4 regions of the Parabacteroides sp. AF18-52 genome follow, and region 3 is predicted to be linked to each of the others. Evidence: riboswitches for the same ligand, from Rfam matches in the RefSeq annotation. Region 3 holds a riboswitch; each other region holds the start of a gene.

Region 1 (3,174 bases), on a different contig from region 3:
CAGAAGGTCCAGCCAATGGGTTACGGAATACGGTTTGCATCTGAAGTCCGCTGATCGCTAATCCGGCTCCGGCTACTAATGCCGTCAAGGCCTGCGGAAAGCGTGACTTCCAGATAATATTCTGCCAGGTGACCGGTTCATCTCCATTGCCGCAGATGATATTCCAAACCGAATGGAAAGGAATCGAAACAGAGCCCAACACCAAATTCAAAAACAGCAACACGACGATCGAGGCAAGGATCAAAAGCATCAGGATAGTGTTAGAATACTTCATCGTCCCTATTTATTTAAGTAAATCATAATAGACAGGCGTATGGTCCGGCAGTAGATTCGGGTGGAAGATATGCAATAAATCGCCCAATACAACTTCCGGCTCGGTCGGCATGCTTTCGTAAAAAGGTTTCTCCCGCATATTACAGTAGATCACTCCTTTTTCTTTGAAAGCACGGAAGTCTGCATAACGGGGATCCTGATCTTTCAGTGATTTATAAGTATATATTCCCGGATAGCTGTTTACGATACGCCAGTAATCGGCTTCATCCGCCTGGTTATAAACCGTCTCGAAGTCGAGCGTCACACCGCCGGAACGATCGTCGTCTTTCAAAAAGTAATCAGCACCGGCATCTTTGAAAAGTTGTGCAAGGAAGCTCTTTCCTCCTACTGCATACCAGTTGCCACCATGTATTTCGCCACTGAACACGATAGGACGTTTCTGCACTTTACCTTCGGCAGTCAGTTCTTTCAGTTCGTTGTAACGGTTCTCTATAGCAGAGAATTTCTCATTGGCTTCCTGCTCTATCCCGAGTAACAGGCCGACAAACTTAATCCATTCAGCCTGTCCCAGCGGCGTCATTTCTTTATATCCCAGATGAGGAATCAGAGGGATACCGATATCTTTCATCGTCTCGTATCCGCCACGCTTAAAAGGAGAGATCAGGATCAGGTCGGGATTGATACTCATAATTACCTCATTATCGAAATTACCTTCGATCCCGATCTTCGCCGTCTTTCCTTCCTTCAGCTGATTATTGATAGTCTTATTAAACAGATGGCGCGTACTCGTGATACCTACCACCTTATCCTCCGCTCCCAACTTAATGAAATTGGAGAGTTGCAGGGAGGTCATACAAATGGCACTACGCACAGGTGTTTCGATCACCGTATAATCGGCAGGAATACCTTCCGGCTTTGTCCCACGGGGAACCAGCGCATACAGGAAATGCGTGCTTTCTTCATTCTGAGGGTCATGTATATCCATCAGGACATAACCATCGGCATAGGTCAACTGAAAACCTTCGGCATATTTAGGTGTGATCTGAACCATCCTATCCGTCGTAATCGTTTGTTGCGACGATGCATTCTCTTTTTCCTGCTGATTTCCTTTCGATGCGCATGATGTAGCCATTAACGCTAACAGGCAGCCACCGACTAAATACTTATTCATATTCTATTTGTTTTTATCCGACACAAACCGTCCAAACCCACGAGGACAATCGTTATGCAAAAAATGGCAGGTCTTCTGACTTACTTCCATCCCGAATGCCTTCCCGATCGCAAAGACCAGTGGCAAAAGGTATTATCAGGATGTTTATAAAGCTTCACAGCAGCGTGGACTGTCCGGGATTCTCACCCGGTTCCCTTTTAATCTGTCTCCATGAACAGGAGTTTTACAGAACCGACTTCGAGCGCAAAAGTAATAAGAAGTTTGCAACTTTACACTATTTTCAGCACATTTGCATCCCAAATAAAAGAACAAGAATAAAATGACTTATCCGATCAGTTTTGTATCATTAGGTCCCGGCGAACCGGAACTTATCACGGTGAAAGGTCTCCGCCAACTCCAGACAGCAGATATCATCTACTGTCCCGCCACCCGCAACAGGCAAGGCGAAAGCATCTCGCGAGCCGCCGATATCGTACGCGCCCTGGAGATAAGCGAAACAGCCATCCGGTGTTTCATGCTTCCGATGAGTAAAGACCGCACGGAGGCCTGGAAAGCCTACGATGCCCTGTACAACGAAGCTGAAAGTAATTACGCAGAAGGAAAACAGATCGTTATCGTAGCCGAAGGCGACGCCGGTTTTTATTCCTCCATACAATATATATACGACAAATTTACAGCTGCGGGAATCGCTGTTCAGCGCATTGCCGGAATACCGGCCTTCATTGCTGCCGGAGCGCTGGCAGGCTTACATATCGTTAAGCAGGAAGAACAGATCGTCGTCATCCCCGGTACGCCTTCCGCCGACGAATTGAGTGAAAAGATAAACGCAGGATATGTAATCGTTATCATGAAACTTTCACAATGCGTGGAAGCCGTACACGAATGTATCCGCAAGCATCCGCAAACACAATTCCATTACTTTGAAAACGTGGGGACAGAAAAAGAATATTATACATCCGATAAAAAGATCATAGCAGACAAGATATACCCCTATTTCTCACTGATGATCATACAATAATCCCCTTCATATTCCGGAGGTAGAACGCTTCCGGAAATGAAAGGGATATGTACAGATACTATCTGCTCCGATTATTGTTTTGCAAAAACTATGCAGATTCTACGATGCCACGCAGGCGGTTTACATGATAACGAAGTGACTGAACAGACTCCCAGTTCTGATGCCCTGACTTGCATAACTCACGTGCACTTACCAATACACCCGAAATATGGCTGCTGATCTCTTCTATCTTCTTACTCGTCTCATTATAAAGAGATTCCACCTCTTCCGGCGAATAAATAGAAGCAGACTGTGCCAGCGATTCCAGTAATTCCATCTGATAGACTCCGGCCTTGGGGATCAAGTTGCGGACGGCATAGTGATGAAGATCCTGGATTTCCTTTTGCTTGGTCGTATCCCAACCGACACTACTCGTACTTACCGAAGGATTCATCTTTGAAAACATACGGATTCCCAGACAATCAACAATTGTTCTTATCCATGATCCTGTTTCTGCTTCTCTTGAGGCTACACCCGCCAAACTAAATCTCATTGTTACCATAATCAAATCTCCTTAATTACATAAACCGAAGTTTTTAAAACTGTTATATACTTTCTTTTTATCACTATAAACTTGCTGTTAGTTTCATTTTGATATTGTGACAGCGCAAAATTAGGCAAATTATCATACACCACAACCCTTTATCCATATTTTAAAATACTTTAAGACAAA
Region 2 (3,174 bases), on a different contig from region 3:
TCAGATAATCGATATAGGCAGCGATCATAGCCACATTCTCGGTTTCCGTACCACTCTCACTTACCGGATGCTGTAATTGTTCCGCATTTTTCGCAATAAAAGAAGTATCATATTTCCCCTGTACAAAATCAGTCGTATCCATGATCCGGCGTAGATAGCTGATATTGGTTTTCAATCCGGTGATCTTGTATTCGTGCAGTACACGCCGCATACGTTCGATTGCATACTGGCGGTTAGTCGCCCATACGATCAGTTTGCCGATCATCGGGTCGTAATAAACCGGTATCTCATATCCTTCGTACACATAACTGTCCACACGGACACCGATGCCGTTCGGTTCCGTCAGTTGCCTGATCACACCGGGAGACGGCATAAATCCGGCTTCGGTATCTTCCGCACAGATACGGCATTCGATAGCATGGCCACGCTGGGCTATCTCTTCCTGACGGATATGGAGCGGCTCATCGTTAGCCACCCGGATCTGTTCTTTTACCAGGTCGACACCCAATACTTCTTCCGTGATAGGATGCTCCACCTGCAGGCGGGTATTCATTTCCAGGAAATAAAAATTCCGATGTTTGTCCACCAGAAACTCGATGGTACCTGCACCGGAATAATTAACGGCCTTTGCCGCAGCAACAGCTTTCTCTCCCATATCTTTCCGCAATTCAGCCGTAATAAACGGTGACGGGCTTTCTTCTACGATCTTCTGGTTACGCCGTTGTACCGAACATTCACGTTCGCAGAGATGGATCACGTTCCCGTGATTATCGCCCAGAATCTGAAATTCGATATGATGAGGCTCTTCCACAAACTTCTCCAGATAAACAGTATCGTCTCCAAAAGAAGAAAGAGATTCCGAACGGGCGGAATTATAGGCTTCCACCACCTCTTCCTCTTTATAAATAAGCCGCATCCCTTTTCCACCGCCGCCCATCGATGCTTTCAGCATCACAGGAAAACCGATCTCCTTACAAACCCGAACTGCCTCTTCCGCACTCTGCAACGGCTGCTGTGTTCCGGGAACTACCGGTACGCCGGCTTCGATCATACGTTTGCGGGCAGAGATCTTATCTCCCATCGCTTCCATCGTTTCAGGAGCCGGACCGATAAAAATAATCCCTTCTTCCTTACATCTCCGGGCAAAAGCGGCATTCTCCGAAAGAAAGCCATAACCGGGGTGAACAGCATCTGCCTTATGAAGTTTGGCTGCCTGAATAATTTTTTCAATATCCAGATAACTCTCTTTGGAGGCCGCAGGGCCTATCAGGCAAGCTTCATCGGCATAAAGCACGTGCCGGGCGGCCCGGTCGGCTTCCGAAAATACAGCCACAGACTGTATTCCCATCTCCCGGCAGGAGCGCATCACACGCACCGCGATCTCACCACGATTTGCGATCAATATTTTCCGTATCATATCAATGCTTTAAATGTTTATAGCGGGGATTCACCTCGCAGGCATAGAAATATTTCTTTATCTCATTCAAACAGGAATTGCATAAGCATCCCGGATAATGCATCTTTACATAAGCAAGCTGGAGCTCATCCAATTTCACAGGTGCACAATGACAGGCAGAGATATCGTCTACCCGGCATACAAAGGAGACCCCACAACGCGGACAATCTTTCTCCATAATCTGATAATTTTTGAAATAAACAATCTTTTCGAACCCGTATCCTAACCCACGAGGACATGAGCCTTTAATGAATGGCAGGTCTTCTGACTGACTCCCATTCTGAAGCCTTCCCGACGGAAAGTTGATAGTTGACATGTGACAGTTGACAGATAAATACGGACAGAAAAACTGTCTACTGTCAACTTTCCACAGTCAACTGAATCGTCAGTGGCATTAGTTGTTTTCAGAATGTTGAACGGAGCTTCACAGCAGCGGGACTGTCCGGGATTTACACCCGATTCCCTTTTAATCTGTATCACCCGACCAGATAATACAGAACCGATTCGGCGGCAAATGTAGAGAAAATATTACACATTTTACTCCAGATTGTGCATATTTTTTATTAGGACACATAAGAGGCTGATAATGCAATGGTTAGAAGAGAGCTCACACTTGACTATCCTTTTTGGAAAACATTTTCGACATAAAAAATATAAAAGTTTTCCACTTTTCTCTATTTCATATCTAATAATCAGAAGATTGACATAATTTAACTCGTTAAAAGTTTTCCAAAAAGAACACCATATACAGTTTAAGCATACCTTTGTTGGAGTAAAAACAACATAAATATATTATCAATTTTATCATGATACAAACAGTTATCAAACGGGATGGACGTATCGTCGGATTTAATGAGGAGAAGATAGTAACAGCGATACGAAAAGCCATGCTGCATACAGAAAATGGGGAGGATTTGCAGCTGATCCGCCAGATTACGGATCATATTTCATTCAAAGGAGAACCGCAAATGACAGTCGAAGCGATACAGGATGCAGTCGAACTGGAACTAATGAACAGTAGCCGTAAGGACGTTGCACAGAAATATATCGCTTACCGTAACCAGCGCAGTGTGGCCCGTAAAGCTAAAACACGCGATATGTTCCTGGAGATTATCAACATTAAATCGAACGATATCACGCGCGAAAATGCCAATATGAATGCAGATACTCCTGCAGGCATGATGATGAAATTCTCCAGTGAAACCACCAAACCGTTCGTCGACGATTACCTGTTGAGTGAAGAGGTAAAAGAGGCCGTTGCAAACAACTACCTGCACATTCATGATAAAGATTATTACCCGACCAAGAGCCTGACATGCGTTCAGCATCCACTGGACCGCATCCTTAAATATGGATTCTCTGCCGGACATGGCGAATCACGCCCGGCAAAACGCATCGAGACAGCCAGCATCCTGGGCTGCATCTCCCTGGAAACAGCTCAGAACGAAATGCACGGCGGACAGGCTATCCCCGCTTTCGACTTCTATCTGGCTCCTTACGTACGTAACAGCTTTATTGAAGAGATCAAGAACCTGGAAGACCTGAACGGCGTGGATTACTCACATCTGTATAATAAAGAACTGGACGACTATGTAACGCGTCCGCTGGATGGCCTGAGCGGTGACAAACGGATCATACAGCATGCTATTAATAAAACTGTCAGCCGTGTCCATCAGTCGATGGAAGCTTTCATTCACAATATGAACACCATTCATTCA
Region 3 (3,174 bases):
GTTGACTTCAACGTTCCATTGGACGAAAACTTCAACATCACAGACGACACTCGTATTCGTGCCGCTCTTCCTACACTTAAGAAGATCCTGGCAGACGGTGGCAGCGTAATCATAGGTTCTCACCTGGGCCGTCCGAAAGGCGTTACTGATAAATTTTCACTGAAACATATTTTGGGTCGTGTATCTGAATTACTGGGCGTAGAAGTTCAGTTTGCTAACGACTGTATTGGTGAAGAAGCTGGCGCTAAGGCTGCAGCTCTGCAACCGGGCGAAGCTTTATTGCTGGAAAACCTTCGTTTCTATGCAGAAGAAGAAGGCAAACCAAGAGGTTTGGCAGAAGATGCAACAGACGACGAAAAGAAAGCTGCTAAAAAAGCAGTAAAAGAAAGCCAGAAAGAATTCACAAAGAGATTGGCTTCTTATGCAGACTGCTATGTAAACGATGCATTCGGTACTGCTCACCGTGCTCATGCTTCTACAGCTCTGATTGCTGATTACTTCGATGCTGACCACAAGATGTTCGGTTACCTGATGGAAAAAGAAGTAAAAGCTGTAGAAAAAGTAATGAACGACATCGCTCGTCCGTTTACTGCTATCATGGGTGGTTCTAAAGTTTCTTCTAAGATCGAAATCATCGAAAACCTGTTGAACAAGGTAGACAATCTGATCGTAACAGGTGGTATGACTTATACTTTCACAAAGGCTATGGGCGGTAAGATCGGTAACTCTATCGTTGAAGACGATAAGTTGGATCTGGCTCTTGACCTGATGAAGAAAGCAAAAGAAAAAGGTGTAAACCTTGTATTGGCTGTCGACGCAAAGATTGCTGACGCTTTCAGCAACGACGCAAATACAAAATATGCTAATGTTAACGAAATTCCTGACGGATGGGAAGGTCTTGACATTGGTCCTAAGACTATTGAAATCTACGCTGACGTTATCAAGAAGTCTAAGACTATCCTTTGGAACGGTCCGACAGGCGTATTTGAATTCGAAAACTTCACCGACGGTTCTCGTGCAGTAGGTAACGCTATAGTTGAAGCTACTAAGAACGGTGCATTCTCTCTTGTTGGTGGTGGCGACTCTGTTGCTTGCGTTAACAAGTTCGGTATTGCAAGCGAAGTTTCTTACGTATCTACAGGTGGTGGTGCTTTACTGGAAGCTATCGAAGGCAAAGTTCTGCCGGGTATCGCTGCTGTTAAAGGCGAACCGTACAAATAATTTTAGATATTGTTTATAATATCCTAATTAAATATAAAACTCCGGTGAAGTGATTTCACCGGAGTTTCTTGTTTTATAATCACTACCTCATAATATCCCATCCGGGATATATTACGGAAGAATAACATAGCCATATATGGCTCCTTGCAATATTGAATTAATTCATATCTTTGTTATCGACAATGGTTTCCGAATCACAATTCAGTGAGGAAGATTAAAAGGGAATCCTGTGAAAATCAGGGACTATCCCCGTAGCTGTAAGTTTTATTCCTGCAAAGGAAAAATGTTGTAACCTCTGTATGCCACTGGTCTCAGATCGGGAAGGTGTTACAACAGAAACAAGTCAGAAGACCTGCCATTTCAATCAGACAGAATCCAGCGCTTTCGGGTGAAAAGCAGTGGTATGAATCCTTTATAAGATCCATTTATCACTTTATCTCCGGGAATCATTGCGGAACTGCATGAACAGAAGTATTGTTTAATCTTAAATAAAAAGTATGATCAGCACGGAGATTTTTATTGTCAAGAGAGATGGTAAAAAAGAAGTATTCTCACTTGACAAAATCAAAAATGCAATAGCTAAAGCATTTTTATCAGTAGGTAGTTTCGCTACCCAGGAAGTAATAACCAATATCCTCAGCCGCATCAGTGTCAGCGAAGGGACAAGTGTGGAAGATATTCAGAACCAGGTGGAAGTTGCTTTGATGGCAGAACATTATTATGCGGTAGCAAAGTCATATATGCTATACCGTCAGAAACATCTGGAAGACCGGGAAGTTAGGGATAAACTGCGCTTTCTACTGGATTATTGTGATGCATCCAATCCGGCTACCGGAAGTAAATACGACGCTAATGCCAATGTAGAGAATAAAAATATCGCCACACTGATAGGTGAGTTACCGAAATCGAACTTTATCCGCCTGAACCGCCGCCTGCTGACAGACCGGTTGAAAGATATGTACGGAAAAGAAGTATCGGACCGTTACCTGGAACTGCTGAATCACCATTTCATTTATAAGAATGATGAAACGAACCTTGCCAACTATTGTGCCAGTATAACCATGTATCCCTGGCTGATAAGCGGTACAGCTTCCGTGGGAGGCAACTCTACGGCCCCAACCAATCTGAAATCTTTCTGTGGTGGTTTCATCAATATGGTATTCATCGTTTCAAGCATGTTGAGCGGTGCATGTGCAACTCCCGAGTTTCTGATGTATATGAATTATTTCGTCGGATTGGAATATGGAAAAGATTATTACCGGCACGCCGATGATGTGGTAGACTCGTCCAGTAAGCAACGTACAATAGACAAAATGATTACAGACTGTTTCGAACAAATAGTCTATTCTATCAACCAGCCGACCGGTGCCAGAAACTTCCAGGCTGTATTTTGGAATATTGCCTATTATGACAAATATTATTTCAACAGTCTTTTCGAGAATTTTGTATTCCCTGACGGCAACAAGCCCGACTGGGATTCGTTAAACTGGTTGCAAAAGCGGTTCATGAAATGGTTCAACAAAGAACGTACCCGCAACGTTCTGACCTTCCCGGTCGAGACTATGGCGCTCCTGTCGAAAGATGGAGATGTACTCGATAAGGAATACGGGGATTTTACGGCCGAGATGTATGCCGAAGGACACTCCTTCTTCACTTATATGAGCGATAATGCCGATTCGTTAAGCAGTTGTTGCCGTTTGCGCAACGAGATACAAGACAACGGTTTCAGTTATACGCTGGGAGCCGGAGGGGTATCTACCGGTTCTAAAAGCGTATTGACAATCAACCTGAACCGTTGCATACAGCATGCTGTGAAGTCCGGTATACTTTATCCGTTCTTCCTGGAAGAGGTAATCGATCTCGTACATAAAGTCCAGTTGGCCTACAACGAGAATCTGAAACAGTTACAATCCAAAGGCATGCTCCCCCTGTTCGATGCCGGTTATATTAATA
Region 4 (3,174 bases), on a different contig from region 3:
TTTGGAGCGAAGCCATCCGAATACCAACCCGGCAATCAACGCCCCGCCACTCGTACTCAGGCTGACAGGAATATCCCCGAAGTGGATAGCCAGCGAACCGATTATACCACCGATAAAGATACCCAACCCGACAAAGATCATATCCGTCTGGTTCGTAGGTCGATCGGCATATCCCAAAGTAGCAGCCGCCTCATTCACTTCCAGCTTTGTCCCGACCAGTTCGAGCATATCGCCCGGATCGATCCGGGTCGCAGCCAATACCGGAATACTGATCCCGGCACGTTTGATACTCTTGATACTGACACCATGCATCACCTTTTCCTTGCGGAGTTGTGCCACCGTCATGCCTGCAAACTTCTTGCGGGAGATCAATACAGGTAATGTCTCTGCAGGAAAATCCAGCAAATCGATATCATTCACTTCATCCCCTATCCAGTCTTCCTCACCGATCACAAACTCACGCCGTCCGCTCAAGACAACTTCATTTCCTTTCTGGAGCATCAGGTCCGGCTTCACATCATAAATAACATTATTGATACGGACACGCTCCACAAACAGGCGGCGCCCCTGACCTTCCAGATAATCCTCCAGTTCCTGTACGGTCTTTCCGGCACCGAACCAGTCATTGCTTATCTTATAAGCCCGGAAAGTGATAGGACGTGCTGCAGGCATAAATCCGGGCTGCTCACTTTCGTCATCATTTCCCATCCTGGCCTCCAGTTCTTTACAAGCCTTTTTCACGGATGCCAGTCCACCCAGCAGACGGGGAGCCACGTCACTCATGATCCAGGCAGAACCCGCCGTACCGAAAATATACGACACGGCATAAGCCACCGGCATCACGTTGATCATAGCCGTTTTATCGGCATCGCTCAGGCTTCCCTGATTGATCGTATCTTCCGCTACTCCCAATACGGCCGAAATAGTCTGTGAACCGGCCAGTAACCCGGCAGCTTCGCCCGCATTATATCCCATCAGTTTGGCAAGAATGAAAGGAATGAACAAACAGAACAGGCACATCAATGCTGCAAAAAGCATCTGCGGAAGCCCTTCCTTCTTCAGTCCCCGAAAGAACTGCGGTCCTACGCTGTAGCCGACAGCAAACAGGAACAAAAGAAAGAATACCGATTTAATTGGTGCACCGATCTCTATATGCAATTGTCCGATCAATACTCCGACCAGTAGAACACTGGTAACTGTCCCCAAAGAAAACTTCCCTATTTTAAATTTACCGATCCAGAAGCCCAATGCCAGTGTAAGAAAAATGGCCAGTTCCGGATAATGTTTGAGTAAATCTGCAAACCACTCCATATATTAATTGTTTGGCGTTAATATTAAGACATACGATATGTCCGGTTTTATTGTGGTAAATGGAACAGTATCCACAAGGAAGTTGTTCCGGCCGATTCAATTAAGAGAATATAAAATCCATCTTATTTTAAATAATTTTCTATCTTTGTCCCCGCTTTGGTGATACGATAACATTCCGTTAATCGTATAAAAGGGAATCCGGTTTGAATCCGGAACAGTGCCCGCTACTGTGAAGCCCGATAATAAGGAAAGCATTCTTACACCACTGTCCGATACAAGGATGGGAAGGTCGCTTTCCGGGCAAGTCAGGAAACCTGCCAAGGTTTATTTATATCGTATTCCCCCGGGGTCAGGAGAATGATAAAACATACGGACAATCTCTTTTTGATAAAAGAAAATGTTTACCGACAGCCGGTATTGTGGCTTGTCGTATTCGTTCGTTACCTTTTAATTTACATTATATGAAACATTTACTATTACTTATTGCTTGTATGCTCGCACCTATGTGCTGGGCACATGACGGCGAGAACTTCAAGGCATCCGACATGCTGGCCTCCATGCAACCGGGTGACAAAGCCGCCTTATTAATGGTACATTTCGGTACCACGTATGACGACACCCGTGCTCTCACCATCGACGCGATCAACCGGAAAGCGCAAGAAGCCTTCAAAGACATGGAAGTACGCGAAGCCTACACTTCCCGCATCGTAGCACGCCGCCTGAAAGCCCGCGGTATCGAAAAACTGAATCCGGTCGAAGCGCTGGAAAAACTGAAAGCAGACGGATATACTCATATCCTCATCCAGTCTACCAACATTATCGAAGGGGTGGAAATGGAATCGCTTCGCAAAGACATTGCACCGCTGGAAAAGAATTTCAAAGAGGTACGTATCGGCAACCCGCTGCTTTATACACCGCATGACTTTGAAGATGTGATAGCAGCCGTAGCAAAGAACGGAGCCAAAGAAGGCGCGACGGTTCTTGTCGGACACGGAACGTATACACCAGCCACGGCACAGTACGCCATGATGGATTATATGCTGCAATCCAAAGGATATACCGATTACCATGTAACCACCGTAGAAGGCTATCCTTCTTTCGATGATATGGTAGCCAAACTGGATGCCAGCGGTGTAAAGAAAGTACTGCTGATGCCTTTTATGTTTGTAGCAGGCGACCATGCCAACAACGATATAGCAGGCGATATGAAGCAGGAACTGGAAAGCAAAGGTTACCAGGTGTCTGTCTTTATGCAAGGATTAGGACAAAATCCGGATATCCAGAAACTATTCATCGATCATGCCAGGTTTGCGGCCAAACATAAAATGGTCAATATCACTGAAAAGAAAAAACAATACGCTGCTGAAAAGGACTAAGTTCAAGCACAAAACTAAATGTTCAGAAAAATACTAAAACTTACACATAAGATACTCGGATTACTTCTGAGTATCTTATTTCTGATGTGGTTTCTTTCAGGTATAGTAATGATCTATCATTCATTTCCCAGAGCATCACAACAGGATAAATTAGAAAGGCAACAGGTTATCGACGGAAATTTGCCGGATATGGAAACTCTTCTGTCCGTTCTTCCCGATTCAGCACAGGTCCGTTCACTCTCCATGGAAATGTATTTTGACCGGCCTGTGGTTCATTTTCGGGGAAAGAATACGCCCGAAACACTCTATGCAGACTCTCTGCAACCAGTCGAAGCAATAAATGACGAAACTATCGAGCGGACTGCAGCACAATGGTGCTCATCTCCGATCCTGCGTGTGGATTCGATGTATAAGCTGGATCAATGGATTCCTTTCGGACGGTTGCGCGAAGAGTTCCCCATCTATAAATATACATTTGCGGATGATG

What was found. A riboswitch is a leader RNA that binds a small molecule or an ion and turns the genes downstream of it on or off. The one in region 3 is predicted to bind cobalamin.
Region 1: it holds a riboswitch for cobalamin, as region 3 does, so the genes downstream of both, DWX23_RS21935 (ABC transporter substrate-binding protein) here and nrdD (anaerobic ribonucleoside-triphosphate reductase) in region 3, are expected to answer to the same signal.
Region 2: it holds a riboswitch for cobalamin, as region 3 does, so the genes downstream of both, DWX23_RS06095 (cysteine-rich CWC family protein) here and nrdD (anaerobic ribonucleoside-triphosphate reductase) in region 3, are expected to answer to the same signal.
Region 4: it holds a riboswitch for cobalamin, as region 3 does, so the genes downstream of both, DWX23_RS21995 (sirohydrochlorin cobaltochelatase) here and nrdD (anaerobic ribonucleoside-triphosphate reductase) in region 3, are expected to answer to the same signal.

Annotation. Positions count from the first base shown of each region.
Region 1 covers NZ_QUGR01000021.1:43,344-46,517, reverse strand. The annotation lists gene DWX23_RS21940 (iron ABC transporter permease) at 1-274, opposite strand, end outside; gene DWX23_RS21935 (ABC transporter substrate-binding protein) at 284-1,444, opposite strand; cobalamin riboswitch at 1,492-1,695, opposite strand; gene cobI (precorrin-2 C(20)-methyltransferase) at 1,764-2,462, shown strand; gene DWX23_RS21925 (hypothetical protein) at 2,551-3,003, opposite strand.
Region 2 covers NZ_QUGR01000002.1:636,159-639,332, forward strand. The annotation lists gene accC (acetyl-CoA carboxylase biotin carboxylase subunit) at 1-1,417, opposite strand, end outside; gene DWX23_RS06095 (cysteine-rich CWC family protein) at 1,419-1,634, opposite strand; cobalamin riboswitch at 1,693-1,975, opposite strand; gene DWX23_RS06100 (anaerobic ribonucleoside triphosphate reductase) at 2,263-3,174, shown strand, end outside.
Region 3 covers NZ_QUGR01000004.1:374,640-377,813, reverse strand. The annotation lists gene pgk (phosphoglycerate kinase) at 1-1,221, shown strand, start outside; cobalamin riboswitch at 1,388-1,596, shown strand; gene nrdD (anaerobic ribonucleoside-triphosphate reductase) at 1,719-3,174, shown strand, end outside.
Region 4 covers NZ_QUGR01000021.1:60,466-63,639, reverse strand. The annotation lists gene aspT (aspartate-alanine antiporter) at 1-1,311, opposite strand, end outside; cobalamin riboswitch at 1,452-1,648, shown strand; gene DWX23_RS21995 (sirohydrochlorin cobaltochelatase) at 1,773-2,687, shown strand; gene DWX23_RS21990 (PepSY domain-containing protein) at 2,706-3,174, shown strand, end outside.